DNA from 2 places in the Aquamicrobium terrae genome. Region 1 is predicted to be linked to the other one. Evidence: predicted binding sites of a transcription regulator. Region 1 holds the regulator's gene; the other holds the start of a gene.
What was found. The regulator HrcA, encoded in region 1, represses chaperone genes, less so after heat shock. The targets are predictions, from matches to a motif close to GTTAGCACTCNCNNNNNGNGAGTGCTAAC.

Region 1 (15,313 bases):
GACATTGCGGCCGTGCGCGGCATTTCGGCCTTCGGCGGCATCGATGCCGCTTTCATCGACGCCTTCCCCAATCTGGAGATCATCGCCAATTTCGGCGTCGGCTATGATTCGGTGGATGCCGCCCATGCCGGTGCAAAAGGCGTCATGGTCACCAACACGCCCGATGTGCTGACCGAGGAGGTCGCCGACCTGACGGTCGCGCTGCTGCTCGCGACCCTGCGGGAAGTGCCGAAGGCCGAAGCGTGGTTGCGGCAGGGCAAATGGGTGAGCGAAGGCAACTATCGGTTCAGCCCGCTCAGCCTGCGTGGGCGGCACATCGGCATTTTCGGCCTCGGCCGCATCGGCCTTGCGGTGGCGAAGCGGCTGGAAGCCTTCGGCGTTTCAATCGCCTATCACAATCGCCGGCCGGCCGAGGGCGTCACCTACAGCTATCATCCGACGCTCAAGGGGCTTGCCGCGGCTGTCGATACGCTGATCTGCATCGCGCCCGGCGGCGCGGCCACCGAAAAGGCGATCAACGCCGGGATACTGGGGGCGCTCGGGCCGGAAGGCGTTCTGATCAACACCGGCCGCGGCAGCACCGTCGACGAGGCGGCGCTGGCGGCCGCTCTTCGTGACGGCACCATCGCGGCCGCCGGCCTCGACGTGTTCGCCGACGAACCTAACGTGCCGCAGGCCCTGCTGGAGGCCCCCAACACCGTGCTTCTGCCGCACGTAGCCTCTGCGTCCGTGGCAACGCGCCGGGCCATGGCGGACCTGTGCGTGGACAATCTGGTCTCGTGGTTCGGGGAGCGCCGGGCGCTGACCCCGGTGCCGGAAACCGCGCATGTGAAGGCGAAATAGGGCGCGCTACTCCGCAGCAGCCCGTGCAGCCAGCCTGGCGGCCGCGTGCTGGCGCACGGCATCGCCGAACGCCTTGAACACCTTCTGCGACACGCTGTCCGATTTCACCCAGTATTCGGGATGCCATTGCACGCCGACGGCAAAGGCCCGCGCACCCTTCACCGAAACGGCTTCCACCGTCCCGTCCTCGGCCACGGCCTCGACCTCAAGCTTCGAACCCAGCCGTTCGACTGCCTGACGGTGCACCGAGTTGACGTCGATGTCGCCGGCGCCGAACACGTTTGCGAGGCAGGTGCCGGGCTTGATCCTGACCTTCTGGCGGATGGCGAAGCGCGCGTCCTGATCCTCGCTCACCGGCGCGCGGTGGTCGAGAATGCCGTCGCGCTCCTGGATTTCGGTGGCCAGCGTGCCGCCGAGCGCCACGTTCAGCTCCTGAATGCCCCGGCAGATGGCCAGCAGCGGCACGCCGTGCTCGATCGCCTTGCGGATCAGCGGCATGGTGGTGGAGTCGCGGGCGGTGTCGTAGGGGCCGTTCTCCTCGCCGGCGTCGCCGCCGTAGAGGGCCGGATGCACATTCGACTTGGAGCCGGTCAGCATCACCCCGTCCACGGCCGAAAGCAGCGCGTCGAGGTCGAGCCGTTCGCCGAAGGAGGGCACCAGCACGGGCAGGGCGCCGGCTCCCGAAATCACGGCTTCCAGATATTGCTGGGGCGCTGCATGCCAGGTGTAGTTTTCGAACTGCTTCACGTCTGTCGAGACGGCGATCAGCGGCTGCGTCATGATGGTGTGGTTCCAGTCTGAATGAAAATCCGTTGGGCGTAAAATAGAGGCTGCGCGCCCGATTTGCCATGGCCGGTTTCGACTTTGCGCCGGCCAACCGTTGGCCCAGCCCCGAAGCCTATTGCGTCCGGCTTCAGGATCGATGCATCCTGTACAGGGACAATTTGAATCGGGGAAACCGGGACGGCATCGTGTATGTATGTCCTTCGACGCTTGCCTTCTAAAAGTTTTTTAATGCGAATGTGTCATCACATTCGCATGAGTGAGTGCCGGATGTGACCGCCATCAAGCGAAAAGAGCTGCCTGACGACGTGTACATTCCGTTCGTGGAAACTCTTTTCCGCGACGGCTTCACGCTTGCCATCGGCATTTCCGCGCAGACGGCGTTGATGGGCCTCGTATGGGGGAAGTCCGGAAACCACGCCTATCTGGTGCTCGCCGCCGTGCTGGTCATGGTCGGCGTGGTCCGCGTTCTCAACATGCGCCGCTATTCGGCGCTGCCGGTCGCCGAAAACCGCGAGGAAGCCCGCCGGCGCGAGAATCGCTACATCATCTATGGTTCCATGCACGGCCTGGTGCTGGGCACCTTCTGCCTTGTCGCCATCTATACCGGCAAGGACGCCTTCTCCGAGACGGCCGCCGTCTGCATCGTGCTGGCCACGGCGACCGGCATCGCCGGGCGCAACTACGGCTCGCCGAGGATGGTCAACATCCTCATCCTGACGCTGGCATGCCCGATGGCGCTGGGGTTCATCCTGCGCGGCGACTTCTACCACGTCACGCTGGGGCTCCTGTCCATTCCCTTCCTGCTGGCGATCCATCGCTACGCCGATACGGTGCGTGACGTGCTGTTCTCGGCGATTTCGGCCGAGAAGCTCGCCAGCCGCCTCGCTCAGCGCTTCAACCGGGCGCTCAACACCATGCCGCACGGCCTCATCATGCTCGACCCCGACGGCAAGGTCGTGGTGGCCAATGCCGAGTCCGCACGCCTGCTGTCGATCCAGTCGCCCGACGATCTGCTCGGGCGCTCGGTGCATTCCTTGCTGATGCGCGGGGTGGTCGGCGGCATGCTGACCCGAAAGGACTGCCGATATATCGAGGCGCAACTGACAAGGGCATTGCTCGAGGGCAGGGACCGCAAGGTCCTTGTCGGCTTTTCGAACGGCCAGCACTACGAGTTCTCGGCCCGCGAAGGCAGCCAGGAGCTCGGCGTCATCACCTTCGAAGACGTCACCGCCCGCGTCGAGGCGGAAGAGCGCATCCGTTTCATGGCCCGTTATGACAGCCTGACCGGTCTGCTCAACCGGGCCTATTTTCACGAACTGGTCGAGGAGAGCATGGCTTCCGGCGATCAGGGCCGCTATTGCGCCATCGCCACCATCGACCTCGACGACTTCAAGAGCGTCAACGACACCGTCGGCCATCCCGTCGGCGATGGGCTGATCTATGCGGTGGCGGAACGGCTTGCCACCTTTTCGGCGCCGGGCATCAAGATCAGTCGTTTCGGTGGCGACGAATTCATGGTTTTTTTCGACCGGGTGGAGAGCGAAAGCGATCTCGCCGGATGCTCGACGAGATCTTCGCCGGCCTCAAGGGCGAGGTCGATGTCGCCGGCCATGTGCTGCGCATCCAGATTAGCGCCGGCGCGGTGCTGGCCCGCGTCGAGGCGAGCGATGTCGACGAGATGATCGTCAAGGCCGACCTTGCCCTCTACAAGGCCAAGGAACTCGGCAAGAACGGCTGGCAATTGTTCGAATCGTCGATGGACGCGGCTTTCCGCGACCGGCAGCGGATGAAGGCCGACCTGCGCAGCGCCGTGGAAGCCGGCACCTTGCGCGTCGTCTACCAGCCGATCGTGGCCATGGCCACGATGCGCATTTCCGGCTGCGAGGCGCTGTGCCGCTGGGATCACCCCGAACTGGGACCGGTGTCGCCCGGCGTGTTCATTCCTCTGGCGGAAGAGATGGGCATCATTTCGCAGATCAGCACCTTCATGCTGAACGCTGCCTGCGCCGAATGCGCCAAATGGCCCAAGCACACCAATGTTTCGGTCAATCTGTCGGCCAAGGATTTCCGCAACAGCGAGATCATCCAGAAAGTGCGCGATGCGCTGGAGGCGGCCGGTTTGCCGCCGCACCGGCTTGAGGTCGAGGTGACGGAAACGGCGCTTCTGGACGACAAGTCCGAGACGCGCCAGGTGCTGAAGGAACTCAAGGCGCTTGGTGTGCGCATCGCGCTGGACGACTTCGGCACCGGCTATTCCAGCCTCAGCTACCTGCACAAGCTGCCGCTGGACAAGGTCAAGATCGACCGTTCCTTCCTGTCGGACGTGACCCAGAGCCCGCGCTCGCTGGAACTGCTCAGGGGCATCGTGGCGCTGTCGCGCTCCCTGGGGCTTTCCATCACCATCGAGGGCGTGGAAACGTTCGAGCAGCTTCGCGTGCTGTCGCGGCAGGTCGAGCCGGACCTGGTGCAGGGCTTCCTGTTCGGCGCGGCGCTGAGCGCATCCGGCATCGAAACCATGTCGACGGCGCGCTGGCCGTTCGCCCATGACGAAGTGGTCGCTTCGGGCGCAACCCGCACATAAGCCGTTTCACGGATTTTCCCCTGTCTCCGCTTTTCCACCCCGGCGTGCACCCTCCGGATGAAAAAAGCGATTTGTTAAGGTTAATTTTGAGTGAAGCTGGATTTCTTTAATTAAAACTTTACTTAACTGATCCAACGCTTACCCTTGATTAGCGGCGGCGGAATAGAGGGTAAGCCGATGGCAACTCGGCAATTGAAGCTGGATGCGGAAACCGAACCGGCACGGTCCGGCCTGTCCGGCTCGAGCTTTGCGAGCAAGGTGTTCGAACTGCTCGACCGTTCCGAGTACCGCCGCTGCGACAAGGGCGAGGACCTCGAGGACATCTACCGGTTGCGCTACAAGGCCTACCGGTTCAACGACATGGTGCCGGATGCCGAGAACCATGTCATCAGCGACGCGCTGGACGAGGTGCCGAACGTCTATCGCTTCGGCGTCTATGTGGACCAGACCCTGGTATCCACCATGCGCATCCACCACGTCACGCTGGAAACGCCCATGTCGCCCTCGGTGCAGGCGTTCGGCGACATCGTCTATCCGATGCTGGAAGCCGGCGACACCTTCGTGTGCATGAGCCGCTTCGCCTCGGACCCCGAGTGGACCCGCGTCTATCCGCACCTGCTCTATGTGACGCTGCGGCTGGCGGGCATGGCCTGCATCTATTTCAACGCGCCATACGGGCTTTCGACGGTGCGCGAGGACCATGCCGGCTTTTATCGCCGCATCTACTATTCCGAGCAGATCAGCGAGCCGCGCGCCTATCCGGGCGTGTTCAACAAGGTCGTGCTGTTCCGCACCAATGCCGTGGCCAACCGCGAGCGCTTCTATGCGCGTTTTCCCTTCTTCCGCTCGACGGAATGGGAGCGGCGCCTGCTGTTCGCCAAGGTCGGAGCCGGCGACGTGCAGCCTCTGACCATACTGCCGAGCGCCCGGTATATGGGCGACGCGGCTTGACGCCCCTCGCCAGCCTCCGGTTCAGCGCAGCATGCGCGAGACGAGCTGGGCGGTGTAGTCGACCATCGGCACGATGCGCGCATAGTTGAGCCGGGTCGGGCCGATGACGCCGAGCGCGCCGACCACGCGCGCCTCCGCATCGCGGTAAGGCGCCACCACCAGCGACGAGCCCGACAGCGAGAACAGCTTGTTCTCCGAGCCGATGAAGATGCGCACGCCGGGGCCTTCCTCGGCAAGGTCGAGCAGTTGCAGCAGGCCGTCCTGCGTTTCCAGATCGTCGAACAGGTTCTTCAACAGCTCCATGTCGGCCTGGGCGGTGATGTTCTCGAGCAGGTTCGCCCGGCCGCGCACGATCAGCCGCGCCGGCAGGCCGCTTTCGGCCCCGGCCCATACGGCAAGCCCCTGTTCCACCAGTTCCTGCGACAGCGAATCCAGTGCCGCGCGCGTTTCCTCCTTGATGCGCGAGATTTCTGCCCGTGCCTCGGCCAGCGTCCGCCCGCGTATGTGGGCGTTGAGGAAGTTGGAGGCTTCGTGGAGCTGCGAGACGGTGACCCCGGCCGGCAGGTCGATGATGCGGTTCTCGACGTCGCCGTTCTGCGAAACCAGCACGGCCAGCGCCTTGGTCGGCTCGAGCTGGATGAATTCGATATGTTTCAGCGACGCCTCGTTCTTGGCCGCCAGCACCAGCCCGGCGCCGCGCGACATGCCCGACAGAAGCTGGCTGGCCTCGGTCAGCATGTGTTCCAGCGAGGTGTCGTTGCCGGAAGCCTTGATCTGCGTCTCGATGCTGCGCCGCTCCTCGTCGCCGAGGTCGCCGATCTCCATGAAGGCATCGACGAAGAAGCGCAGGCCCGCCTGCGTCGGCAGGCGCCCGGCCGAGACGTGCGGCGCATAGACCAGCCCGAGGTGCTCCAGGTCGCTCATCACGTTGCGGATCGTCGCCGGCGAGAGCGAGGAGGGCAGGATGCGCGACAGGCTGCGCGAGCCCACCGGCTCGCCGTCCCTCAGGTAGGAATCGACGATGCGCCGGAAGATGTCGCGCGAACGCGCATCCAGCGATTGCCATTGCGAAACGGGAACCGGCGGTGTGGGAGCGGAACTGTGCTTTGTCATCGCGAACCTCTGCCCAAGGATATAGACGCGCCTCGCCCCAGTGCAAGCAACCCGTTTTCCTTTGCACACCGCGCCGTGGGGGGCTACAAGCCGGGCAAAATCAGGACAGACCAGAGAGACAAGACATGCGCCCCTCCAAACGCCAGCCCGACGAAATGCGCGCCATCTCCTTCGAGCGCGGCTTTTCCAAGCACGCCGAAGGTTCCTGCTTGGTCAAGTTCGGCGACACGCATGTGCTGTGCACGGCAAGCCTCGAAGAGCGGGTGCCGGGCTGGATGCGCAATTCCGGCAAGGGGTGGGTGACCGCGGAATACGGCATGCTGCCGCGCTCGACCGGCGAGCGCATGCGCCGCGAGGCGTCCAGCGGCAAGCAGGGCGGCCGTACGCTGGAAATCCAGCGGCTGATCGGGCGCTCGCTGCGCGCCGTGGTCGATATGCAGGCGCTGGGCGAACAGCAGATCACGGTGGATTGCGACGTGCTTCAGGCCGACGGCGGCACCCGCACCGCCTCGATCACCGGCGCATGGATCGCGCTGCATGATTGCCTGCGCTGGATGGAAGCCCGCCAGATGGTGAGCGTGCAGCGGGTGCTGAAGGATCACGTCGCCGCCATTTCCTGCGGCATCCATGACGGCGAGCCGGTCATCGACCTCGATTATCTGGAGGACTCCTCGGCCGGCACCGACGCCAATTTCGTCATGACCGGCAAGGGCGGCATCGTCGAGATCCAGGGCACCGCCGAGGGCGAGCCGTTTTCCGAGGCGCAGTTCGACGAGCTGATGGGGCTGGCGCGGCAGGGCATCGCCCGGCTGGTGGAGTTGCAGAAACTGGCCGTGGCTTGACGCAGGAAGAGACATGAAACCAGCCGCCATCCTCGAATCCGCGCTCTACGTCACCGATCTCGACGCCGCCGAAACCTTCTACGGCGACGTGCTGGGGCTGGAGCGCATCGTCAAGGTCGAGGGGCGGCACCTGTTCTTCCGCTGCGGGCAGGGCGTGCTGTTGCTGTTCGTTGCCGAAGCGACGAAGCAGCCGCCACGCCCCGATGCGCGCCTGCCGGTGCCGCCGCACGGCACGGTCGGGGAGGGGCATCTGTGCTTTTCGGCAAGCGCCGAGGAAATCGTCGCCTGGAAGGGCCGGCTGGAAGCGGCGGGCGTTGCAATCGAAGCCGATTTCGAGTGGCCGAATGGCGGCCGTTCGATCTACATCCGCGATCCTTCCGGCAATTCGCTGGAATTCGCCGAACCGCGCATCTGGGGCCTGTAATGCATCCTTTGGACAAGAAGATCGTCGTCGCCAGCCATAATGAAGGCAAGCTGCGCGAGTTCGCGGACCTGATGGGGCCGTTCGGATTCGAGGCGAAGTCGGCGCGCGAGTTCGGCCTGCCGGAGCCGGACGAGACCGGCACCACCTTCGAGGAGAATGCCTATATCAAGGCCTTCGCGGCTGCCAAAGCCACCGGCCTGCCGGCGCTTTCCGACGATTCCGGCCTGTGCCTCGATGCGCTGGACGGCGATCCGGGCGTCTATACCGCCAACTGGGCCGAGAAGCCGGACGGCACGCGCGATTTCGGCATGGCCATGGAAAAGGCAGAGACGGCCATGCAGAAGGCGGGGGCCGTGAAGCCGCAACAGCGCACCGGCCGCTTCGTTGCCGTGATCTGCCTGGCTTTTCCCGATGGAGAGGCGGAGTATTATCGCGGCGAGGTCGAAGGCCATCTCGTCTGGCCGCCGCGCGGCGAGCTTGGCTTCGGCTACGACCCGGTGTTCCTGCCCGATGGCTATGACAGGACCTTTGGTGAGATGACGGCTGAGCAAAAGCACGGCTGGAAGCCCGGCGCGACCGAGGCACTTTCGCACCGCGCCCGCGCCTTCCAGAAATTCGCCGAGGCGCGGCTGGGAGTGGTGGGAGCAAAGTGACCGTGCCTGCGAAGGCTCATGTCATGGCTGTCGCCAGCCCCTTCCGTGCCGGGCCTGCTGAAACGGCGTCCTGCCGTCATCCCGGCCAAGGGAGCGATAGCGACCGCGAGCCGGGATCCATTCCGGTTGTCGGGCGATTTCCCGTAGATTCGGCGTCCGGAACTCCATCTCGATCGTTACGGAATGGATCCCGGCTCGCACACTCGCTTCCGCTTGGGCCTGGCCGGGATGACGGCGGGACGGGGGACATATGACCCTCGACCGCTCTCCCGGCTTCGGGGTCTATCTCCACTGGCCGTTCTGCGCGGCCAAGTGCCCCTATTGCGACTTCAACAGCCATGTCCGCCACCAGAAGGTCGATCAAGAGCGTTTCGTGCGCGCCTTCGCCGCCGAAATGGCGTCGATGCGGGCGCGCACCGGGCCGCGCCAGGTGACGTCGATCTTCATCGGCGGCGGCACGCCTTCGCTGATGGAACCCACGACGGTCGGCGCGATCCTGGATGAGGTGGCGCGCAACTGGAGCGTGCCGGCCGGCATCGAAATAACGATGGAGGCCAATCCGTCCTCGGTGGAGGCCGAACGCTTCCGTGGCTACCGCGCCGCCGGCGTCAATCGTGTGTCTTTAGGCGTGCAGGCGCTCAACGATGCCGACTTGCGCTTTCTCGGCCGCCTGCACGATGTCTCGGAGGCGCTGCATGCCATCCGGCTGGCCCGTGAAATCTTCCCGCGCCTGTCCTTCGATCTGATCTATGCCCGCCCCAGCCAGACACCGGAAGCGTGGGAGGCGGAACTGAACGAGGCGATCGGCCATGCCGCCGACCACCTGTCCCTCTATCAGTTGACCATCGAGGAAGGCACGGCCTTCCACAAGCTCCATGCCGCCCGCAAGTTCGAGATGCCGGTGCCTGACCTTGCCGCCGATCTTTACCAGCTCACGCAGGAAGTGACCGCCGCGCGCGGCCTGCCGGCCTATGAGGTGTCCAACCACGCCCGCCCCGGCGCGGAAAGCCGGCACAACCTGGTCTACTGGCGCTATGGCGAATATGTCGGCATCGGCCCGGGCGCGCATGGCCGTTTCGTGGAAGACGGCACGCGCGTCGTCACCATTGCCGAACGGCACCCGGAGACATGGGCGGAACTGGTGGAACGGCAGGGCCACGGCATCGTCGACGGGGAGCGGCTGACGCGCGATGAGGAAGCCGACGAATTCCTGATGATGGGCCTGCGTCTGGTCGAGGGCATCGACCTTTCCCGTTTCGAAACCTTGTCAGGGCGCACGCTGCCGGCGCGGCAATTGTCAATTCTTCAGGAGGAAGGGCTGGTCGCGCCGGTCGGCAATTCGCGCCTGCGCGCCACGCCCTCCGGCATGATCGTGCTGAACTCGCTGGTGGCCGAACTGGCTCGCTGACGGCTTTTCTTTCGCTGGCGGCGGAGCCGGTATGGCCGCCCACAACATGGCGGGGCTTGGCGTGAATCTCTCCTTTTCCTCATGGCAGTTCTGGGCGCTGCTTTCGGCTGCCTTTGCCGCGCTTACGGCCATCTTCGCCAAGGTGGGCGCGTAAAATGTCGATTCGGACTTCGCCACCCTGATCCGCACCGCCGTCATCCTGCTGGTGATCGCCGCAATCGTCATGGCGACCGGGCAGGCGCAGCCGCTCGGCTCCATATCGGGCAAGACCTACACATTTCTCGTGCTTTCAGGTCTGGCGACCGGCGCGTCCATGGCTGTGCTACTTCCGCGCCCTGAAGCTCGGGCAGGTGGCGCAGGTGGCGCCCATCGACAAGCTGAGCGTCGTTCTGGTGGCTGTGTTCGGCGTGATCTTTCTGGGCGAGCGCCTGTCGGCCGCGAACTGGCTGGGTGTCACTCTCATCGGTGCTGGCGCGGTGCTGGTAGCTTACCGTTAGACGAAAAGCCGCTCAGCGCGAGATCGAGAAGACGGTGAGCCCCTCGACGCCTTCCTCGATGCAGCGCCATCCCATCTTTTCGTAGAAAGGCGCGAGATGCGGCTCGGCGCAGAGATAGACCGTGTCGGACCCTCGCCAAAATCCCTGCTCGACGGCGGCGAGCACGAGCTTCGTGCCAAGGCCGCTCTTGCGCGCCTTTTCCTCGACCCAGACGGCGGCGACCCATGGCGTGTATTGCGGGCGCTCGTCAAGATCGCTGGCGATCAGATGCGCACAGCCGTAAAAATCCGGGCCCTCATGGGCAACCAGCGAAAGCGGGATGTCCGGTCCATCCATGCATTCCGTCACCATGGCCTCGATCTCACCGAGGGCGACGCCCTGTTCACGCCACCATGCCTGCCACACACGGTCGGCAATCGTGCCGGCAAACTCCGGACGATCGCGCAGATCGGAAATCACGGGGAGGGAGGCTGTCATGGAGGTCTTTCCGCAGGCTTTGGTTGTGGCGGCTTGTGGCACGGGCTTTGCAAGGCACGCAAGCCATGCCAAACCGTGCTTCTGAAAAAGGACATGGCATGGATTCCGGAACTTCCAGACGCTCATTCCTGATCGGGCAGGCCGAATTTCCGGCGCGGCCGCTGGAGCCGGCGCTCTATCTGGTGGCGACGCCGATCGGCAATCTGGGCGACATCACCATACGGGCGCTGGAAACGCTGGCCGCCGCCGATGTGCTGGCCTGCGAGGACACGCGCGTGTCGCGCGTCCTGCTGGAGCGCTACGGTATCCGCCGCCGCACCACCGCCTACCATGAGCACAACGCCACTGATGCCGGGCCGCGGCTGCTCGCGGCGCTGGAGGAGGGCAGGAGCGTCGCGCTGATCTCGGATGCCGGCACGCCGCTGGTTTCCGATCCCGGCTACCGGCTGGTCGGCGAGGCACTTGAACGCGGGCTGCGCGTCGTGCCCGTGCCGGGGCCTTCGGCGGCGCTTGCCGCGCTCACCGTTTCCGGCCTGCCTTCGGACGCCTTCCTGTTCGCCGGCTTCCTGCCGGTCAAGGCCGGCCAGCGGCGCAGCCGGCTGGAACAGTGGCAGGCGGTGCCGGCCACGCTGATCTTCTTCGAATCGCCGCGCCGCGTGGCCGAGACGCTTGCCGCGATGGCTGAAGTGCTGGGCGGTGCGCGCCCGGCGGTCGTATGCCGCGAATTGACCAAGGCTTTCGAGGAGGCCCGTCATGGTTCCTTGCAGGAACTGGCGGCGCACTATGCCGCCGCCGACACGCCGAAGGGTGAAGTCGTCATCTGCGTCGGCCCTCCGGTGGAGGAAGAGGCGGCCCCCGCCGATGTCGACGCGCTGCTCATTGGTCTCGCGGCGGAGATGCCGGCATCGAAGGCTGCGGCCGAGGCGGCACGCATGACCGGTCAGCCCAAGCAGGAGCTTTACCGCAGGCTGCTCGCGCTGAAGGAGGAAAGCGGTGGCTGATGCCTCGACGCGGCGCCGCAAGGCCTATCGGCGCGGCCACCACAGCGAATGGTTGGCTGCGCTGGCGCTGATGGCCAAGGGCTATCGCATCCTTGCCCGCCGCTACCGCACGCGGCTTGGCGAAATCGACCTAATCGCCCGGCGCGGCGATCTGGTGCTGATCGTCGAGGTCAAGGCGCGGCGCTCGCTGGTCGAGGCGATGGAGGCCATTGCGCGCCAGTCCGAACGCCGCATCGAAGCCGCCGCCGACATCTGGCTGTCGCGCCAGCCGGACTTTGGCCGGTTTTCCGTGCGCTTCGACATGGTGGCCGTGCTGCCCTGGCGCTGGCCGGTGCATGTGGAGAACGTGTTCTATGGACGATAGCTCTTTGGCGAGGACCCCTCATCCGACCTCACGAAGAGAGGTCGGATGAGGGGTCCTCAGCGCAGGATGCGAAAATCGGCCGGCACGTCCTGAACGCCCGGCGGCAGCATCTCGACCTCGCTGACCACCGCGCCCCGAGGTCCTTCACGCAGTCGTTCCAGCATTTCCGCGACCGCCTCGTCCGCGCCGCTCAGCAGCGCCTTGACCGAACCGCCCGGCTCGTTGCGCACCCAGCCGGCAAGGCCCAACCGCTCGGCCTCGTCCTGCGTCCAGTAGCGAAAGCCGACGCCCTGCACCCGGCCCCTGATGCGCACCATGACGGTGCGGGTGCTCATCGGCGGCTCACCCGCATCGGCAGGCCTCCCTGCGGCTGCGTGGTCAGCTTCTGCACCGGCCACGGCCTGGTTTCGCTGACGGTTTCGAAACGGAAGCGCGACAGCATGACGGCCAGCGCGATGATCGCCTCCTGCATGGCGAAGCTGGCGCCGATGCATACGCGCGGCCCTGCGCCGAACGGCAGGTACTGGTAGCGGTCGATGCGGTCGCGGTTTTCGGGGTGGAAGCGCTCCGGCAGGAAGGCGTCCGGCGCCTCCCACAGCTTGCGGTGGCGATGCACCGTCCACGGCATCACCAGCACCTGCGCCCCTTTGCGCAGTTCGAGGTCCTTGTAATGATCCGTCTCGACCGGTTCGCGGTTGATGGAGGGCGCCGGCGGATAGAGCCGCAGCGCTTCCTCGAAGGCGGCGCGCGTCAGCGGCATCGCGTCCAGCCACTTCACCGGGTCGGGCTCCCGCGCCAGAACCGCGTCGATCTCCTGCTCGATCCGCTCGCGCTCCCACGGCGCTTCGGCCAGGCAGTAGACCGTCCAGCCGAGCGCCCGTGCGGTCGTCTCGTGGCCGGCGCCGATGAAGGTGATGATGTTGTCCTCGATCTCGGCGCGGGTCAGCCCGTCCGGCCCTTCGGCACGCAAGAGAAGGGTGAGGAAGTCGTTCGGCACCTTGTCGCCCTCGCGGTCCATCCGCGCGCGGCGCATGGCCATGGTGTCGGCTACGATCTGGCGGAAATAGGCCATGGTGCGGCGGCCCCGTATGCGGGTGAGGCGCGGCAGCCAGTCCGGCGCGCGCAGCAGGTCGAGCGGATCGACCCGGCCCATCGTCTCGAACAGATGGTCGATCTGCTGCGCGAAACTGCCCGGCTCGCCGGCGATCTCGCCGGAGAACAGCGTCTCGGCCAGAATCTCGTAGGTCAGCATCGTCATATCGTTAGCGATGTCGGAGACGCGTCCATCTTCGTAGCGCTCCACGAAGGCATTCGTGCAGGCAAGCATGGGCGCGGCGAAGCCGAATATGTGGCGCGGCGTGAACACCGGCGCCATGGCCTTGCGCGACCGCTTCCACACCGCACCCTCGGCGGTCAGCAGTCCGTCGCGCAGGATCGGCCGCAGCACCATCTGGCGCACGGTGGCCATCTTGTAGTTCTTCGCGTTGTCCACCAGCACATGGCGGATGAGGCCGGGGTCGTTGGCGATGACCAGCGGCCCGCCGATGCCGCTGATCGAGATCCACGGCTCGTTGTAGGAGGGCTCGCCCCACAGTTCGAGCGGGTTGCGGTAGACGATGCGCATCATCTCCAGCGTCGAGGGCGGGCTGCTGCGCGGCTTCGGCGCCGGCGGCACGAACGGGGCAGGGGCGGCTTCGACGATGGTGGCCATTGCAGATATGTAGGCGAGGGGTGCGCCAGCGTCCACCGCCGGGGCGGATGGCAGGCGGCGTTCATGAATCGTGAACGCACTGTCACCCCCGACATCCCGCCGGTCAGGAAAAATCTTCTCTTGCCGATCGCCGGGGGAAGGCCCATTTGGGGCCAGTCACTTTTAGTGACCGAGATCAAGGGAATCCTACATTGACACAGAAACTGAACATCATCGTCGGCAGCACCCGGCCCGGCCGCGTCGGTCCGATCTTCGCCAAGTGGTTCGCCGACTTCACCCGCGAGCACGGCAAGTTCGAGCCGGTGCTGGTCGATATCGCCGAATTCGACCTGCCGCTGTTCGACGAGCCGAAGCACCCGCGCCTCGGCCAGTACGAGAACGCCCACACCAGGCGCTGGTCGCAGGTCATCGCCGAGGGCGATGCCTTCGTCTTCGTGACGCCGGAATACAACTACTTCATCCCCGCGCCGCTGGTGAACGCCATCACCTACCTGTCGACGGAATGGAACTACAAGCCGGCCGGCTTCCTCTCCTATGGCGGGGTTTCCGGCGGCCTGCGCGCCGTGGAATCGGCCAAGCCGCTGCTCAACACGGTCAAGGTTGTGCCGATCCCCGAAGGCGTGCCGGTGCCGAACTACCCGCAGCTTCTGGTCGACGGCGAGTTCAAGCCGAACGATCTCATCACCGCCGGCGCCAAGACCATGCTGGACGAACTGGACCGCTGGGCCGGTGCCCTGAAGGCGCTTCGTCCGCAGGCCAAGGCCGCCGCGGCGGCCTGACCACGTTCCTGTTGCGCAAGGGGCCGCTTCGACGGCCGCTGAACGGCCCTGCCGGAGGATCTCCGGCAGGGCCGTTTTTCAGTGGCAAACTCCTTGGAAAACTTGGAAAAATGGCCCGAAACGCCTATATCTGGTGGATCGGCGGGCGCTCGATTCGGGACGGTTTCATGCGCCCGCCCCCGCGACAGAGAGACGAAAGTATTTCATGAGCGATACGACCGAGAACCAGGCCGGCGCACAGGCCGAGTACGGTGCGGATTCCATCAAGGTTTTGAAGGGGTTGGATGCCGTGCGCAAGCGGCCGGGCATGTATATCGGCGACACCGACGACGGTTCGGGTCTGCACCACATGGTCTACGAGGTGGTGGACAACGCCATCGACGAGGCGCTGGCCGGCCATGCCGATCTCGTTTCGGTCACGCTGAATGCCGATGGTTCATGCACCGTGGCCGACAACGGACGCGGCATTCCCACCGACCTGCACCCGACCGAAGGCGTGTCGGCGGCCGAAGTGATCATGACCCAGCTTCATGCGGGCGGAAAGTTCGACCAGAATTCCTACAAGGTTTCCGGCGGCCTGCACGGCGTGGGCGTGTCGGTGGTCAACGCGCTGTCGGTGTGGCTGAAGCTGCGCATCCGTCGCAACGGCAAGGTCCATGAGGTGAGTTTCACGCACGGCACGGTGGACGCGCCGCTGGCCGTGGTCGGTGATTATGAATCCGCCAACCAGCCCGGCACCTATGAGGGACGCAGCGGCACCGCCGTCACCTTCCTGCCGTCGCCGGATACCTTCAAGGGCGTCACCGAATTCGACTATGGCACGCTGGAGCACAGGCTGCGCGAGCTGGCCTTCCTCAATTCCGGCGTGCGCATCATCCTGACC
Region 2 (15,313 bases), 2.5 Mb from region 1:
ATCTGCATGTGCCAGACGGTTTCAGCGCCTCCAAACTGCCGCCGGTGGTCGACCGCCTGCTGGGGACGGTGTCGACCGCGCGCAACTGGCGCACCGTCCTTGCACTGGGGAAACTAGCTTCCGAAATCGGCTTGGCGGACTGACTGCCGTTTAGTGCGGCGCTCAGTTTGCCGCCACCACGTCAGCCGAAAAGCGCAGTTCGCGCATCGGCCGCACCTTGGCGGTGGTTTCGGCGTAGATCGGGTCGGCCTTGAACGCGTGCAAGGCGGCTTCGTTTTCGAACTCCGCATAGACGACGATGTCGATCTCGTTCTCGAACAGATCGACCTTGCGGTTCACGGTCACCTCGAAATGCCGTGAATGCGGGATGCGCCCGAGTTCCATCAGCCCGACGCGCACGGCTTCTACGTCCATGCTCGGCTTCACGGTGAAGAACACGATGTGCCGGATCAATTCGGCCTCCTGGGAATCGGTTCGGGAACGGCTGCCGGCATCGGCCGGGGGCGGACATCTTCTGGTCCGGAAGACCGCGTCGCGTCAACCGGCAGGATGTCGCGCCGGAAAATGGTGCAGGTGAACTAGCCGGTGACCATGCGCACGACGTTCTTCACGCTCGTCACCGACGCATCGATGTAACGGCCTCCATTGTAGAGGCCGTCCCAGATGATGAAGCAGGCGATGGTCACGATGATGATCACGTAGCGCATGGCCGCAGACTAGCCGAAATGCAACCCGGCAGCCAGATGGCTTAGCCGGGATGGATCATGTCCTCTGGCCGCACCAAGCGCTCATAGTCGGCTTCGCTGACCAGGCCGGTCTTGAGCGCTTCCTCGCGCAGCGTCGTGCCGTTCTTGTGCGCCGTCTTGGCGATCTTGGCCGCCGCATCGTAGCCGATGGTCGGGGCCAGCGCCGTCACCAGCATCAGCGACCGTTCCAGCGAAGCCCTGATGTTGTCCTCGCGGGCCTCGATGCCGACGACGCAGTTGTCCGTGAAGGACACCGATGCGTCGGCCAGCAGCTTCACCGACTGGAGGAAGTTGTAGGCCATCAGCGGGTTGTAGACGTTCAACTCGAAATGGCCCTGGCTGCCGGCGAAGGTGATGGCGGCATTGTTGCCGAAGACTTGCACGCACACCTGCGTCAGCGCCTCGCATTGGGTCGGATTGACCTTGCCCGGCATGATCGACGAGCCCGGCTCGTTCTCCGGCAGGGCAAGCTCGCCAAGGCCGGCGCGGGGGCCGGAGCCGAGGAAACGGATATCGTTGGCGATCTTGAACAGCGAGGCCGCGACCGTGTTGATCGCGCCATGCGAGAAGACCATGGCATCATGGGCGGCCAGCGCCTCGAACTTGTTCGGTGCCGAGGTGAAGTCGAGCCCGGTGATGGCGGCGATCTTTTCCGCCACCTTCTCGGCGAATCCGACCGGGGCGTTGAGGCCGGTGCCGACCGCGGTGCCGCCCTGCGCAAGCTGCATCAGCGCCGGCAGCGTCATCTCGATGCGCTCGATGCCGTTCTTCACCTGCTGGGAATAGCCGGAGAATTCCTGGCCGAGGGTGAGGGGTGTTGCATCCTGCGTATGGGTGCGGCCGATCTTGACGATATGGTCGAAGGTCTTGGCCTTGGCTTCGAGGGCGGCGTGCAGGTGCTTCAGCGCCGGCAGCAGGTCGTGCGCGATGCGCTCGGCGCAGGCGATGTGCATGGCCGTCGGGTAGGTGTCGTTCGACGACTGGCTCATATTGACATGGTCATTGGGATGAACCGGCTTCTTCGAGCCCATCTCCCCGCCAAGCTTCTCGATCGCCCGGTTGGAGATCACTTCATTGGCGTTCATGTTGGACTGGGTGCCGGAGCCGGTCTGCCAGACCACGAGCGGGAAGTGCTCGTCGAGCTTGCCGTCGATCACTTCCTGCGCGGCCTCGATGATCGCCGCGCCAAGCTTGGGATCGAGCTTGCCGAGCTCCATATTGGCTTCCGCGGCGGCGCGCTTGACGATGCCCAGCGCGCGAACGATGGAGGCCGGCTGCTTTTCCCAGCCGATCTTGAAATTGCCGAGGGACCGTTGCGCCTGCGCACCCCAATAGCGGTCGGCGGCCACTTCGATGGGGCCGAACGTATCGGTTTCGGTTCTGGTCTTGTGAGCGCTCACGGGCAGGTCTCCTGAACAAGCGAATTAGGGTGGCCCCGGCCTATCGCTTTGCCAAGAGGGCTTCAAGCCAAGATTTGAAGCCGGGGCTTCCAAATCGTTTCAATGCCATAGGCGGCGGCGGCAAACTGGACCAGGCCCCGCTCCCGTGCTCAATTGAAGGATCATGAGCGCGCGCATTTTGTTTCGGCTGTCCCGTCGCGAAATGCTGGCCGGAGGTCTTGCATGGACTGCCGGAACCCTTTTGCCGACCGCCACGCAGGCCGCAATCCCGCCCATCGACGCGACCTTCCTGTTCATCTGCGATGTCCATGCCTGCCGAATGGCCAGTGGCCTTAGCCCGAATTGCGCCCAGGAAGGCAAGACCGATGCGAACCTGTTGCGCCACATCGCGGTGCTGAACGCAATCACGGGCAAGGTGTGGCCGGCCGAGATCGACGGCAAGGCGACGCATCTGGAGGCTGCGGGGCAGCGCATCGCGACACCCCTTGGGCTGGTCGTCGGCGGCGACATGACCGATGACAGTGGGGGCCAGACCGTGCAGCCGAGCGAAGGCACGCAATTGCTCCAGTTCAGCCAGCGCTATCAGCAAGGCGCCGGTCCCGACCGGGTGCACATGCCTGTCTATGCCGGCCTTGGCAATCACGATCTCGACCAGAACGGACCACCGCCCCATGTCGACTGGTATCGGCGCGAGTTGCGCGACTACGTGGAGATGAACCACAGGCCGGGCATATTCTTCAAGCCGCCGGTGCCGGCCGCGAATTATGACGTCGATTCCGACTGCTATTCATGGGATTGGGGCGGCCTGCACCTGGTGCAACTGCATCGCTTCGGCGGCGATACGCGGGAAGGAGCGGTAAGCGGGCTGAACTGGCTGGGGCAGGACCTGCAGGCGAACGCCGCCGACGGAAGGCCGGTCGTCCTGTTCCAGCATTATGGATGGGACCCGTTCTCGCTCGAAGTATGGGACAGCGAGCGCAAGACTTTCGACGACACAGGCACCGGAAAGCCCCATTGGTGGAGCAAGGCCGAACAGGCAGCCTTGCTGGCGGTCATAAAGCCTTTCAACGTTATCGGGCTCTTTCACGGCCATCAGCACGAAACCCCGATGATCTATGAGGCAAACGGGTTGGACCTATTCAAGCCGAAGGCAGCCTTCATGGGCGGTTTTGCGCTTGTCCGCGTCACGAACGGTGTGATGGAGGTGGTGCTGGGGGAAGCAAGGGATGATGGGGACGGCATCGCCTTCACCAATGCGTTCACCAGAAAGCTGGGCACGTGAAGCGCCTGCCTGCCCGTCGGCGGAGCGCGAAAAAAGGCGGTCCGCAGACCGCCTTCGCGTGCATATCCCGTGAGGGTCAATCGGCCTACATGGCCTTCTTCACCTTTTCCTTGGTGTCGCCATAGGTTTTCTGAACCTTGCCGGCTGCCTTTTCCGCCTTGCCCTTGAGTTCGGTCTTCTTGCTGCCGGTCAGCTTGCCTGCGGCTTCCTTGACGGCGCCCTTTGCCTGCTTGGCCGCGCCGGCCACCTGATCCTTGTTCACCATGATCGCATCTCCTGGGTTGATTCGCCGACTTCAACGGAGCTGCTGTCGATTTGTTCCGGATTATTCTTTGAGAATAACAGGTTGATGGAAAACCATCACGCATCGCAAAAAGACGCCTCCCGCACCGTTGAATGTGTGGAAGGCGTCTCTTTTGTCGTTAGCCTTTCTCCGGATTTCTCCTTTGAATTGCTTCGACAGGACCAGAACGGCCGGCCGTGAAATTGGTTCCATGCCGGCGTATCTTTTTTCAAAAAAGAAAGGGCGGCCACCGGCCGCCCTTTCCAATTCACGGTGAAAGAACTTCTTAGAAGTCCATGCCGCCCATGCCGCCCATGCCGCCGGGCATGGCCGGAGCCGCGGCTTCCTTCTTCGGAGCGTCGGCGATCATGGCCTCGGTGGTGACCAGCAGGCCGGCGACCGAAGCGGCGTCCTGCAGAGCCGTGCGAACAACCTTGACCGGGTCGACGATGCCGAGCTGGATCAGATCGCCATACTCGTCGTTGGCGGCGTTGTAGCCGTAGGTCGCGCTCTTGTTGTCGAGGATCTTGCCCACGATGATCGAGGCTTCCGCACCGGCGTTGGTAGCGATCTGGCGGGCCGGAGCCTGCAGGGCGCGACGCACGATGTTGATGCCGGCAGCCTGGTCGGCATTGGCGCCGGCAGCCTTGATCGCCTGGGTGGCGCGCAGCAGGGCGACGCCGCCGCCGGGGACGATGCCTTCCTCAACCGCGGCGCGGGTGGCGTTCAGGGCGTCGTCAACGCGGTCCTTCTTCTCCTTGACCTCGACCTCGGTCGAGCCGCCGACGCGGATCACGGCAACGCCACCAGCCAGCTTGGCCAGGCGCTCCTGCAGCTTCTCGCGGTCGTAGTCGGAGGTGGTCTCCTCGATCTGGGCCTTGATCTGGCCAACGCGGCCCTGGATCTCGGCCTTCTTGCCGGCACCGTCGACGATCGTGGTGTTCTCCTTCTCGATGCGCACCTTCTTGGCGCGGCCGAGCATGTTGAGACCGACGTTCTCGAGCTTGATGCCCAGATCCTCGGAGATGACCTGGCCACCGGTGAGGATGGCGATATCCTCCAGCATGGCCTTGCGGCGATCACCGAAGCCCGGAGCCTTGACGGCAGCGATCTTCAGGCCGCCGCGCAGCTTGTTGACGACCAGCGTGGCCAGGGCCTCGCCCTCGACGTCCTCGGCGATGATGACCAGCGGCTTCGAGGTCTGCACGACAGCCTCGAGCACCGGCAGCATGGCCTGCAGGTTGGAGAGCTTCTTCTCGTGGAGCAGGATGTAGGCGTCCTCGAGTTCGGCAATCATCTTGTCGGGATTGGTGATGAAGTAGGGCGACAGGTAGCCGCGGTCGAACTGCATGCCTTCGACGACTTCCAGCTCGGTGTCGGCGGTCTTGGCTTCCTCGACGGTGATGACACCCTCGTTGCCGACCTTCTGCATGGCCTCGGCGATCATCTCGCCGATTTCCTTCTCGCCATTGGCGGAGATGGTGCCGACCTGCGCGACTTCCTCGGAGGTCTTGATCTTCTTGGCCTTCTTGACGAGATCGGCGACGACCTCGGAGACGGCCAGATCGATGCCGCGCTTCAGATCCATCGGGTTCATGCCGGCGGCAACGGCCTTGTGGCCTTCCTGAACGATGGCCTGGGCGAGGACCGTGGCGGTGGTGGTGCCGTCACCGGCCTTGTCGTTGGTCTTGGAAGCGACTTCGCGAACGAGCTGGGCGCCCATGTTCTCGAACTTGTCTTCCAGTTCGATCTCCTTGGCGACGGAGACGCCGTCCTTGGTGATGCGCGGAGCGCCGAAGGACTTGTCGATGACGACGTTGCGGCCCTTGGGACCGAGGGTGACCTTCACCGCGTCGGCGAGGATGTTGACACCGCGCAGCATGCGCTCGCGGGCGTCACGGGAGAATTTTACGTCTTTGGCAGCCATTGCTTACTCCTGGGCCTGTGGCCCGAAATTCGGATTGCAGTGAGTGTTGAAGAATGGGACCGGCCGGATCAGCCGATGATGCCCATGATGTCGGATTCCTTCATGATCAGAAGGTCTTCGCCATTGAGCTTGACTTCGGTGCCCGACCACTTGCCGAACAGGACACGGTCGCCGGCCTTGACGTCGAGGGCAACGAGCTTGCCGCTCTCGTCGCGGGCGCCCGAACCAACGGCGACAATTTCGCCTTCCTGCGGCTTCTCCTTGGCGGTGTCGGGGATGATGATGCCGCCAGCCGTCTTTTCTTCGGACTCGACCCGGCGAACGACCACGCGGTCATGAAGCGGGCGGAACTTCGTCTTTGCCATTTGATTTCCTCGGTCACAATGATGAGAAAGAATTCCCTCCGTCCGGCGCTGCCGGACCTGTTAGCACTCGGCATAACAGAGTGCTAACGGCGAATGAGATAGTCAGCAGCCAGATCGGTGTCAAGGACCGGAAAGCGTTTCATACGCGAATGAATGCGCGCACCCTTTTTTCAGCTCGCCAGCACCATCGCCCAGTAGCGCCACTCGGGACGGTCGGGACCGCTGGCCCAGGCTAGGCCGAAGCGATGGAAGCGGCTGTCGAGCATGTTGTGCCGATGCGGTGGCGAGTTCATCCACATGTCGATGGCGCGGGCGACATCCATGCGGCCTTCTGCAATGTTTTCCGCCGCCGCACCCTTGATTCCGTTGCTCTTCACACGCGTGGGGAACCCTTTTCCGAACCCTGTCGTATGGGTCATGCTGCGGGACGCTGCCATATAGTGTGCCTGCTGCAACGCGGCCCGCTCCAACTGGCTGTCCGGCGAGAGCACGGGCAAGCCCTCGGCATTGCGAATTCCAGCCATCGCGGCGCTGGCCGAGGTCGACGCCCCGCCGCCGGCGCCTTGCCGGGACAGCGACCCGCAGCCGGCCAGCCCGGCAAGTGCGAAAGCACCGGCCCCCAGCACCAGAGTGCGGCGGTTGAGGCATGGCTCAAGGACGGGAAAGGAAAAATCGGATCGGGACATGCTCATGACGCCTGATAGGCTGCCGATCATGGCTTTTGCCGGGCAGCCGGTAAAAATTCCGTAATGGACCGGCAAACGCGCCCCGGTTGCGCGACAGCGATAGCGAAATCTGCTAAGACACGACCGTTTTGAAGTGGCAGCCTGGGGCGGCCATCTGGCGGTGACCGCCCCATCTTGCTTAGGCAGGGAGGAAGGTCATGGCCAGTTTCCACGTTATGACGGACGCGCGCGGCATGCGTGTGCAGCCCGTCGTTCGCCGCATCGGCACCGCCGATATCATGGACGCGCTGCGTCTGGGATTGGATGATTTCCGGCAAAAGCCGTCGCACTATGTTTTCCTGTGCCTGATCTATCCCGTCGTCGGGCTGATCCTGACGCGGTGGACGACCGGGGCAGGGGCCATTCATCTGGTTTATCCGCTGATGTCCGGCTTCGCGCTGCTGGGACCCTTCGCAGCGATCGGGCTTTACGAGATCAGCCGCCGGCGCGAACTGGGCATGGACACCTCCTGGCGGCATGCGCTGGAGCTGCGCTACTCACCGGCCTTGCCGTCCATAGCCGTCGTCGGCATCATGCTGTTCGCCCTGTTCCTGCTCTGGCTCTACACGGCGCAATCCATCTATACGAGCCTGTTCGGCGAGGCGGCGCCAGCCTCCGTCGGCGTTTTCCTCAATGAGGTGCTGACCACGAGGCAGGGCTGGATGCTCATCCTGCTCGGCAATGCCGCCGGCTTCATTTTTGCCGTGGTGGCCCTTGCCACCAGTGTGGTGGCCTTTCCGCTGATGCTCGATCGCGACGCCGGCGCCGTGGCAGCCGTGGAAACCTCGATGCGGGCCGTGTGGGCCAATCCGCTTCCCCTGGCGCTGTGGGGCCTGATCGTCGCCGCCCTTCTGGTGATCGGCGCCATCCCGCTGTTGGCCGGCCTGGCCGTGGTGATGCCTGTGCTCGGCCATTCGACCTGGCACCTTTATCGCAAGCTGGTAGAGCCCGACCGCTCCATGCGGCGGCCGATGTAGAAATGCAAAAGGCCCGGCGCGTGCTTGCGTCCGGGCCTTGGTTTCCACAGCTCTCGTCAGCTGGTGATGCGCAGGTTGGAGAGTTCGTCTGCGATTTCCTTGAAGTCGTCCGAGAGGCTTGCTCCGGTCGCATTCCAGTACAGTTTTGCTGGCTTGGATGGATCGTTCGCATCCATGCGGTACCGGGATTCGGAAGCGCATTCCTTCATCGCTTCAATGGCTTTTTTCTCTGCTGATTTTGACATCGACAGGTCGAGCGAGACTGTCATAATGATGATGTTCGCTTCCTTGGCGTTGCTGCAGAGGGTTTGCAGTTGCTCGTCCAATGCTGCAGTAAAATTGGTGCTGGTGTGCGTAGTCTTGCCGATCTTGTTGCTGGTGTTGAGAAATAGTCGCGTCATTCCCTTATTGTCATAGTTGACGCCTGTGTAGCCGTAGGCGGCATAGGTCGAACGATTCCCGGCATAGCTGGCATCGCTCATAGACGAATAGGTATTGGCACCGTCGGTCAGTACGATCAGCACTTTGTCATTGCCTCTCTCGATTTCCGGGCGGCCTTCGGTGAAGGGTTCGCCACTGGACAAAGTGCGCCAGCCCCATGCCAGACCCTCCGGCACATTGGTGTTGCCACTAGCAGCCATATCATCAATGGCGGTCTTGATAATGTCCTTGCCCTTTTCGTCGCTGATGTCCTGCAACGGTGTTATTGGGCTCGTGGTGCAGGAGTAGTTTGCGTTTCCACTGCCGGTGGCACCGTATGGCTTGGCGACAAAGTACTTGCGCATGTCACGCTGCCGCTCAGAAGAACTCTGGTCTTTGGGCGACAAATTGAATCTTCGCGCATATTCCTGCCAATCCATCCACCAGTTATTCTGGTAGCCTTGAGAGACTGGTTTAAAGTCCTTGTTCTTAGTGGTGGGGTCTTTGTCGACCTTGCCGTCGCGATCGAAGTCCAGCCATACGGTTCCTGGCTCATCAGGTGCGAACATCGGCACGAACATGGACGCCGGGTTGCCCGTTGATGGGGTCGCATCGTTGGCATTGAAGGGAAAGGGCCGCGCCTCGACGCAGCCGTTCCAGCTTGCATATTGGCTTGTCGAATAGACATATTGTCCGGCAGCGTTGCGGGTGCGGGTGGATTCATAGAGAATGTCGTTATAAAGGCTGAAGCGTGTCATGGGATGATCTTCGCTTTCGCCCCAGTTTTTTCCACGTTTGTACCAAACGTCTCCGACCTTCTCGACGTATTTGTCCGGGAAGGGTGAATTGTCTTTGGTCATCGTCGACCAGTCGAAGTTCTCATGGTGGATCGGTGAAATACCCATAGTATCCATCCAGCTTGCCGTGTCGTATTGCGGACCGACATTGACCGACGCTGCGAACGGCACCAGCGAGAACTGGATGGGTCTGTCGACCTGTTTCATCTGATTGGCTTCGAGCGCCATCGTATCGACAAGCTGCTTTGCGGCCGTCTTGAGCAACGCCAGGCGCTGCTGGCCAGTGCCCGAGCCCTTGTTGGTCATCGAACCCGAATTATCGAGTACCAGCGACACTTCCAGTGTGTTCTTGAGGCGCACCTCGGAGCAGGTGATGAAATCGAAATCTCTTGACTGTTGCCCCATCAACATGGCAGCCGCCGGGAAGAAGTACGGCGAATAATTGAGTGAGGCGCACATTTTCATTGAGCCGCCACCGACGCTGTTGTTCGGCAGGGTTACATCGAGACTGGTCTTGGCAGGCTTCACATGGCGCAGATTGGCAAAGTAGAAGTCGTTGGCGTAGGCAATTGCCTTGCTGTCCGTGGCGCCAGCCTGCAATTCGCGCGCCGTGGCGATATTGGCCGCGTCGAGCGCGTTTCGCGTGTCCAGTCGCTGGCGCGACATTTCCGAGTAGTCGACGGCCAAGGCCACGGCACCAAACAACGGCGCCATCAGCAAACCGGTTATCATGGCGTAGTTGCCGCGCTTGTCGGCCAGGAATTTCCGCAACATCTGGCTTCAGCCCCCGCTGCCCAATAATGGTGTCGAGGGCGCACAATCGCAGGAATGGATAAATTTCACGTTTGCGAAATCGCCCGAAAACGCGGCCAATTTTTCAGCCGACGTTAACCAGGCGGCTGCCGGACGAGGCAGGAAAGCTGGTGACAGTCCAAGGCACATCGTTTATCCGGGGCGTCGAAGCCAACAAACCCGACAATTTTCAGCCATGGACATGCCCGCCGACATGACGGTTCATTCCCCCATCATCACTTCGCTCGAGGCCATATCGGGCCGCTATGCAGCTCTGCTCTGCGACGTATGGGGCGTCGTCCACAACGGCGTGGACCATTTCCCGCAAGCCACGGCCGCGCTGGCGGCGGCGCGTGATCGCGGCGTGGCGGTGGTGATGATCACCAACTCGCCCCGTCTCGGTGCCGATGTCACCGCCCAGATGCGGGCGATCGGCGTGCCTGACGGCACCTATGACCGGCTGGTCAGTTCCGGCGATGTGACGCGCGACCTGATCGCCGAGGCGCCGCGGCGGATTTTCCACATCGGCCCCGACCGCGACACCAACATCTATGACGGCCTCGACGTCGAACTGGTTGAGGAATTCGAGGCGCAGGCCGTGGTCTGCACCGGACCGTTCGATGATGAAACCGAGACGCCGGAGGACTATCACGACCTGCTCGTGCGGCTGCGCTCGCGCAACCTGCCGTTCATCTGCGCCAATCCCGACATCGTGGTCGAGCGGGGCGAGAGGCTGATCTGGTGCGCGGGGGCCATCGCCCGCGACTATGGGCAGATGGGCGGCCGCACGCTGATCGCCGGCAAGCCCCATGCTCCGATCTACGACGCCGCGCTCAAGGCGGCTTCCGAGGCCGTCGGACGGAAACTGGAACGCAGCGAGATTCTGGCAATCGGCGACGGCATGATGACCGACATCAAGGGCGCCGTCGGCAACGGATTCGATGCCCTTTACATATCCGGCGGCATCCATGCCCGCGACTATGGCGATCCGCTGGCGCCCGATCCGCAGAGGCTGGAAGCCTTCCTGGCGCAGCACGGCTACAATCCCGTGGCCGTCATGCCGCGCCTCCAATAGGTCTTGTCCATGTTGGAGCGCATGCCCGGAAATGTGCAGCTACCCGCGCATTTGCGCGGCGGCGTCGTGGCCATCGGCAATTTCGATGGCGTCCATCGCGGCCATCAGGCCGTGCTCCGGCGCGCGCTGGCGGAAGCCGAAAAGCGCGGCGTGCCGGCTCTGGTGCTTACGTTCCAGCCGCATCCGCGCAAGTTCTTCCGCCCGCAGGTGCCGCTGTTCGTGTTGACGCCGCCCGAGATGAAGGCGCGCCTGCTTGGCGAGATGGGCTTTGCAGCGGTGGTCGAACAGCCGTTCACGGCGGAACTCGCCACGAAGTCTGCCGAGGATTTCGTCGCCGTCATCCTGCAAGACAATCTGGGCATCTGCCATGCGGTGACCGGCTTCAACTTCCATTTCGGCAAGGATCGCCAGGGTGGCCCGGCCTTCCTGATGGATGCGGGCCAGCGCCATGGCTTCGGCGTGACACTGGTCGACGCCTTTCGCGACGAAGGCGCGCAGATCATCTCCTCGAGCCGCATCCGCGAACTGCTGGTGCAGGGCGATGTCTCGCAGGCGGCCGGCCTGCTCGGCTACCGCTTCACTGTGCAGAGCGAGGTCATAGGCGGGCAGAAGCTTGGCCGCACGCTGGGCTTTCCGACGGCCAATATGTGCCTGCCGGCGGATGTCGCGCTGCGCGAGGGCATCTATGCGGTGCGGTTCCGCCGCGCCGACGGGACGCTGCATGACGGGGTGGCAAGCTTCGGCCGCCGGCCAACCGTGGACGACAATGGCACGCCGCTGCTGGAAACCTTCGTCTTCGATTTTTCCGGCGATCTTTATGGCGAGGTCTGCGAAGTGTCGTTCTTCGGCTATCTGCGCGGAGAAGAAAAGTTCGACGGGCTGGAGGCGCTCGTCGCGCAGATGAAGCGCGACGAGGAGGAGGCGAGGGCGGTTCTGGCCGGCGTGCGGCCGCTGTCCGATCTCGACGCGGCCGTCAGTTTCTGACAGCCACCGCCTATTTCTTCAGCGCCAATCCGAAGGCGATGAAGGTCCAGCCCTGGAAGATCAGGTCGATGGCCAGGAACAGGCCGAGAATCCGCAGGCTGTTGACTGGCCAGCCGAGAGTGATGACGAGACCGGCGAGAATGGTGACGATGCCGGCCGTCACGATCCAGCCGGAGCCCTTCTGCTCCCAGTTCTGGTAGCCGACCCATGCGCGCAGGGCACCCGATGCGACCAGCGCCACGGCCAGCAGGAATGTCAGGGCCACAGAGGCCAGCAGCGGATTGTAGAAGGCGAAGATGCCGGCAAGCGCATAAAGCAGGCCGCTGCCGAGCCAGAAGAAGAAGCGACCCCACGTCTTCACGCCGAAGGCATGGATGATCTCGATAATGCCGGAAAACAGCATCAGCCAACCGACGAAATAGACCGAGGCGACGGTGGCGATGTACAGATTTCCGAAGGCGATGCCGCCGAGGATGAGCAGCAGCACCCCGAGTGCCACGAACCATCCCCATTTGCCGCGCACTTCGTCAGTGACGCCGCGAATCGTGTTGCTGTCGAAAGTCATGGTTCCTCTCCTGACTGAGAACCCGTCCACGACCACAGGCTAGTACCGCCGCCGCACGGCGTCCAGCTTCCACAACCCCCATAACATTCCGGATTTAAATCAAATTTTACCGAATTTCGCGCAACAGTTGCTGCAACTCCCATTTGTATTGCGTAAACGGTGAGACATGCGTGTGCTGAAGACCACATCCGCCCTGGCGGCGATGATCGCTTTTGGCCTGCCCGGTGCGGCGAATGCTGCCGACGGGATCGGTGGGTGGCTGTCCGGCGACTGGTATCTTACCGTGGGCGCGACCGCGATGGTGGCGCCGGATTTCGAGGGCAGCAAGAAGTACCTTCTCAGCGCAACGCCGATCATTTCACTTGGCAAGGCCGGCAACCCGGTGCGGTTTTCGTCGCGCAACGACAATATCTCTCTTGCCTTGGTCGATCAGGGCGACCTGCGCGTCGGTTTGGCCGGCAAGTTCCTGTGGAAGCGCGACAATGACGAAGACGGCATTCGCGGCCTAGATCCCGTCAGATGGGGCGGCGAGGTCGGCGGCTTCTTCGAGTTCTATCCCCTGGATTGGCTGCGCATGCGCGCCGAGGCGCGGCAGGGCATCCGTGCCCACAAGGGCGTGGTTGCCGACATTGCCGTCGATGCCTTCCACGATGTCACGCCGAAAATCCGCATCTCGGGCGGGCCGCGCGTTTCCTTCGCGTCCTCCAAGTATTTCGATGCCTATTACGGTGTCAGTGCCGACGAAAGCGGGCGATCCGGCATCAGTGAGTATGATCCCGGCGGCGGTGTCCGGGCAATCGGTGTCGGCGGCGCCATCACCTGGAAGGTCAGCGATCCTGTCACGACCAGCCTGTTCGGCGAATATTCCCGATTGAAAGGGCCGGCGGCCGATTCCAGCATCGTGCGCGAGCGCGGTTCGCGCGACCAGTTCACGGTCGGCGTTTCGGCCACCTATCGCTTCGACTTTACCATGTAGCGGCCTTTATTCTTCGCCGTTCATGGGTTAGAAGCGCGGCCATGACACGCCAGCCGCGCCATGTTGTGTTCGCGATACGAATTACCAGCCCGGTGTTCCGGGCGGGCTGAGGTGAAACTCGCCTGCCGGAGCCGCCGGGAATTGTGGCGCGCGCAACCCGCGCATTTTCCAGAATTGTGAATTTCAAGCCCAGAGTCCGTTACGACCGGGCAATTGATATGGCGAACCGATGACTGATACCGTCGAGACGATCGATTATTCCAAGACACTCTATCTGCCGCAGACGAATTTTCCGATGCGCGGCGGATTGCCGGAGAAGGAGCCGCAGATCGTGGCCCGCTGGCAGGAGATGGACCTTTACAAGCTGCTGCGTGAGGATGCCGCCGGCCGGCCGAAATATGTGCTGCATGACGGCCCGCCCTATGCCAACGGCACCATCCATATCGGCCACGCGCTGAACAAGATCCTCAAGGACGTCATCACCCGCTCGTTCCAGATGCGCGGCTACGACTCCAACTACGTCCCGGGCTGGGATTGCCACGGTCTGCCGATCGAATGGAAGATCGAGGAGAAATATCGCGCCGCCGGCAAGAACAAGGACGAGGTGCCGATCAACGAGTTCCGGCAGGAATGCCGCGAATTCGCCCAGCACTGGATCGATGTGCAGACGCAGGAGTTCCTGCGATTGGGCGTGATCGGCGACTTCAAGAAGCCCTACACGACGATGAATTTCCACGCCGAGGCGCGCATCGCCGGCGAGCTGCTGAAATTCGCCATGTCGGGCCAGCTCTATCGCGGCTCCAAGCCGGTGATGTGGTCCGTGGTTGAACGTACCGCACTGGCCGAGGCCGAGGTCGAATATCAGGATTATGAGAGCGACACGATCTGGGTGAAGTTCCCTGTGGCCGGCAGCGCATCATCGCTGGCGGGCGCGGCGGTCGTCATCTGGACCACCACGCCGTGGACCATCCCCGGCAACCGCGCCGTCGCCTACTCGCCGCGCATTGCCTACGGCCTGTATGAGGTTACGGCAGCCGAGAATGATTTCGGGCCGCAGCCCGGCGAAAAACTGATCTTCGCGGATGCACTGGCTGAAGAGGCTTTCGCCAAGGCCAAGCTGCAATTCAAGCGCCTGCGGGACGTGAGCGCCGATGAGCTGGCAGCCATCACGCTGGCCCATCCGCTCGCCGGTTTCGGCGGCGGCTATGAATTTGCGGTTCCCATGCTTCCCGGCGATCATGTCACCGACGACGCCGGCACGGGCTTCGTGCATACCGCGCCGGGGCATGGCCGCGAGGACTTCGACGCATGGATGGATGCGGCACGCGACCTCGCCGCGCGCGGCATCGACACGGCAATCCCCTTCACCGTGGACGATGCCGGCTTCTTCACCAAGGACGCGCCGGGGTTCGGGCCGGATCGCGAAGGCGGCGCTGCGCGCGTCATCGACGACAACGGCAAGAAGGGCGATGCCAACAAGGCCGTGATCGAGGCGCTGATCGCCAAAAACATGCTGTTCGCGCGCGGGCGGCTCAAGCATTCCTATCCGCATTCGTGGCGGTCCAAGAAGCCGGTGATCTTCCGCAACACGCCGCAATGGTTCGTCTACATGGACAAGGACCTGGGCGACAACACCACGCTTCGCTCCCGCGCCCTGAATGCCATCGACGCCACCCGCTTCGTGCCGGCGGCAGGGCAGACCCGCCTGCGCGCCATGATCGAGGACCGGCCTGACTGGGTGCTCTCGCGCCAGCGCGCCTGGGGCGTGCCGATCTGCGTGTTCGCCGACGAGGACGGCAATATCCTGAAGGACGAGGCGGTCAATGCCCGCATTCTCGAAGCCTTCGAGCAGGAAGGAGCCGATGCGTGGTTTGCCGAAGGCGCGCGCGAGCGCTTCCTCGGTTCGCGCGCCAACGAGCCGTGGCGGATGGTGACCGACATTCTCGATGTCTGGTTCGATTCCGGTTCCACGCACACCTTCACGCTGGAAGACCGCCCC

Region 2: groES (co-chaperone GroES) is a predicted target of HrcA. The motif match lies at 6,063-6,091, and genes of this name have one in related genera.

What each region holds. Positions count from the first base shown of each region.
Region 1 covers NZ_JBRKLZ010000001.1:2,755,635-2,770,947, forward strand. The annotation lists gene ACVCNR_RS13480 (2-hydroxyacid dehydrogenase) at 1-843, shown strand, start outside; gene ACVCNR_RS13485 (gamma-glutamyl-gamma-aminobutyrate hydrolase family protein) at 850-1,623, opposite strand; partial or broken gene ACVCNR_RS13490 (putative bifunctional diguanylate cyclase/phosphodiesterase) at 1,899-4,210, shown strand; gene ACVCNR_RS13495 (N-acyl amino acid synthase FeeM domain-containing protein) at 4,388-5,161, shown strand; gene hrcA (heat-inducible transcriptional repressor HrcA) at 5,183-6,274, opposite strand; gene rph (ribonuclease PH) at 6,400-7,116, shown strand; gene ACVCNR_RS13510 (VOC family protein) at 7,130-7,540, shown strand; gene rdgB (RdgB/HAM1 family non-canonical purine NTP pyrophosphatase) at 7,540-8,193, shown strand; gene hemW (radical SAM family heme chaperone HemW) at 8,444-9,601, shown strand; partial or broken gene ACVCNR_RS13525 (EamA family transporter) at 9,648-10,098, shown strand; gene ACVCNR_RS13530 (GNAT family N-acetyltransferase) at 10,111-10,575, opposite strand; gene rsmI (16S rRNA (cytidine(1402)-2'-O)-methyltransferase) at 10,674-11,576, shown strand; gene ACVCNR_RS13540 (YraN family protein) at 11,569-11,940, shown strand; gene ACVCNR_RS13545 (acylphosphatase) at 11,997-12,275, opposite strand; gene ACVCNR_RS13550 (cytochrome P450) at 12,272-13,651, opposite strand; gene ACVCNR_RS13555 (NADPH-dependent FMN reductase) at 13,843-14,430, shown strand; gene gyrB (DNA topoisomerase (ATP-hydrolyzing) subunit B) at 14,636-15,313, shown strand, end outside.
Region 2 covers NZ_JBRKLZ010000001.1:218,945-234,257, forward strand. The annotation lists gene ACVCNR_RS01285 (DUF1697 domain-containing protein) at 1-143, shown strand, start outside; gene ACVCNR_RS01290 (Dabb family protein) at 163-453, opposite strand; gene ACVCNR_RS01295 (hypothetical protein) at 579-707, opposite strand; gene fumC (class II fumarate hydratase) at 749-2,146, opposite strand; gene ACVCNR_RS01305 (metallophosphoesterase) at 2,310-3,428, shown strand; gene ACVCNR_RS01310 (CsbD family protein) at 3,514-3,693, opposite strand; gene groL (chaperonin GroEL) at 3,998-5,638, opposite strand; gene groES (co-chaperone GroES) at 5,707-6,003, opposite strand; gene ACVCNR_RS01325 (CAP domain-containing protein) at 6,174-6,689, opposite strand; gene ACVCNR_RS01330 (DUF2189 domain-containing protein) at 6,887-7,705, shown strand; gene ACVCNR_RS01335 (pilus assembly protein TadG-related protein) at 7,762-9,696, opposite strand; gene ACVCNR_RS01340 (TIGR01459 family HAD-type hydrolase) at 9,929-10,789, shown strand; gene ACVCNR_RS01345 (bifunctional riboflavin kinase/FAD synthetase) at 10,811-11,773, shown strand; gene ACVCNR_RS01350 (HdeD family acid-resistance protein) at 11,784-12,338, opposite strand; gene ACVCNR_RS01355 (MipA/OmpV family protein) at 12,541-13,314, shown strand; gene ileS (isoleucine--tRNA ligase) at 13,544-15,313, shown strand, end outside.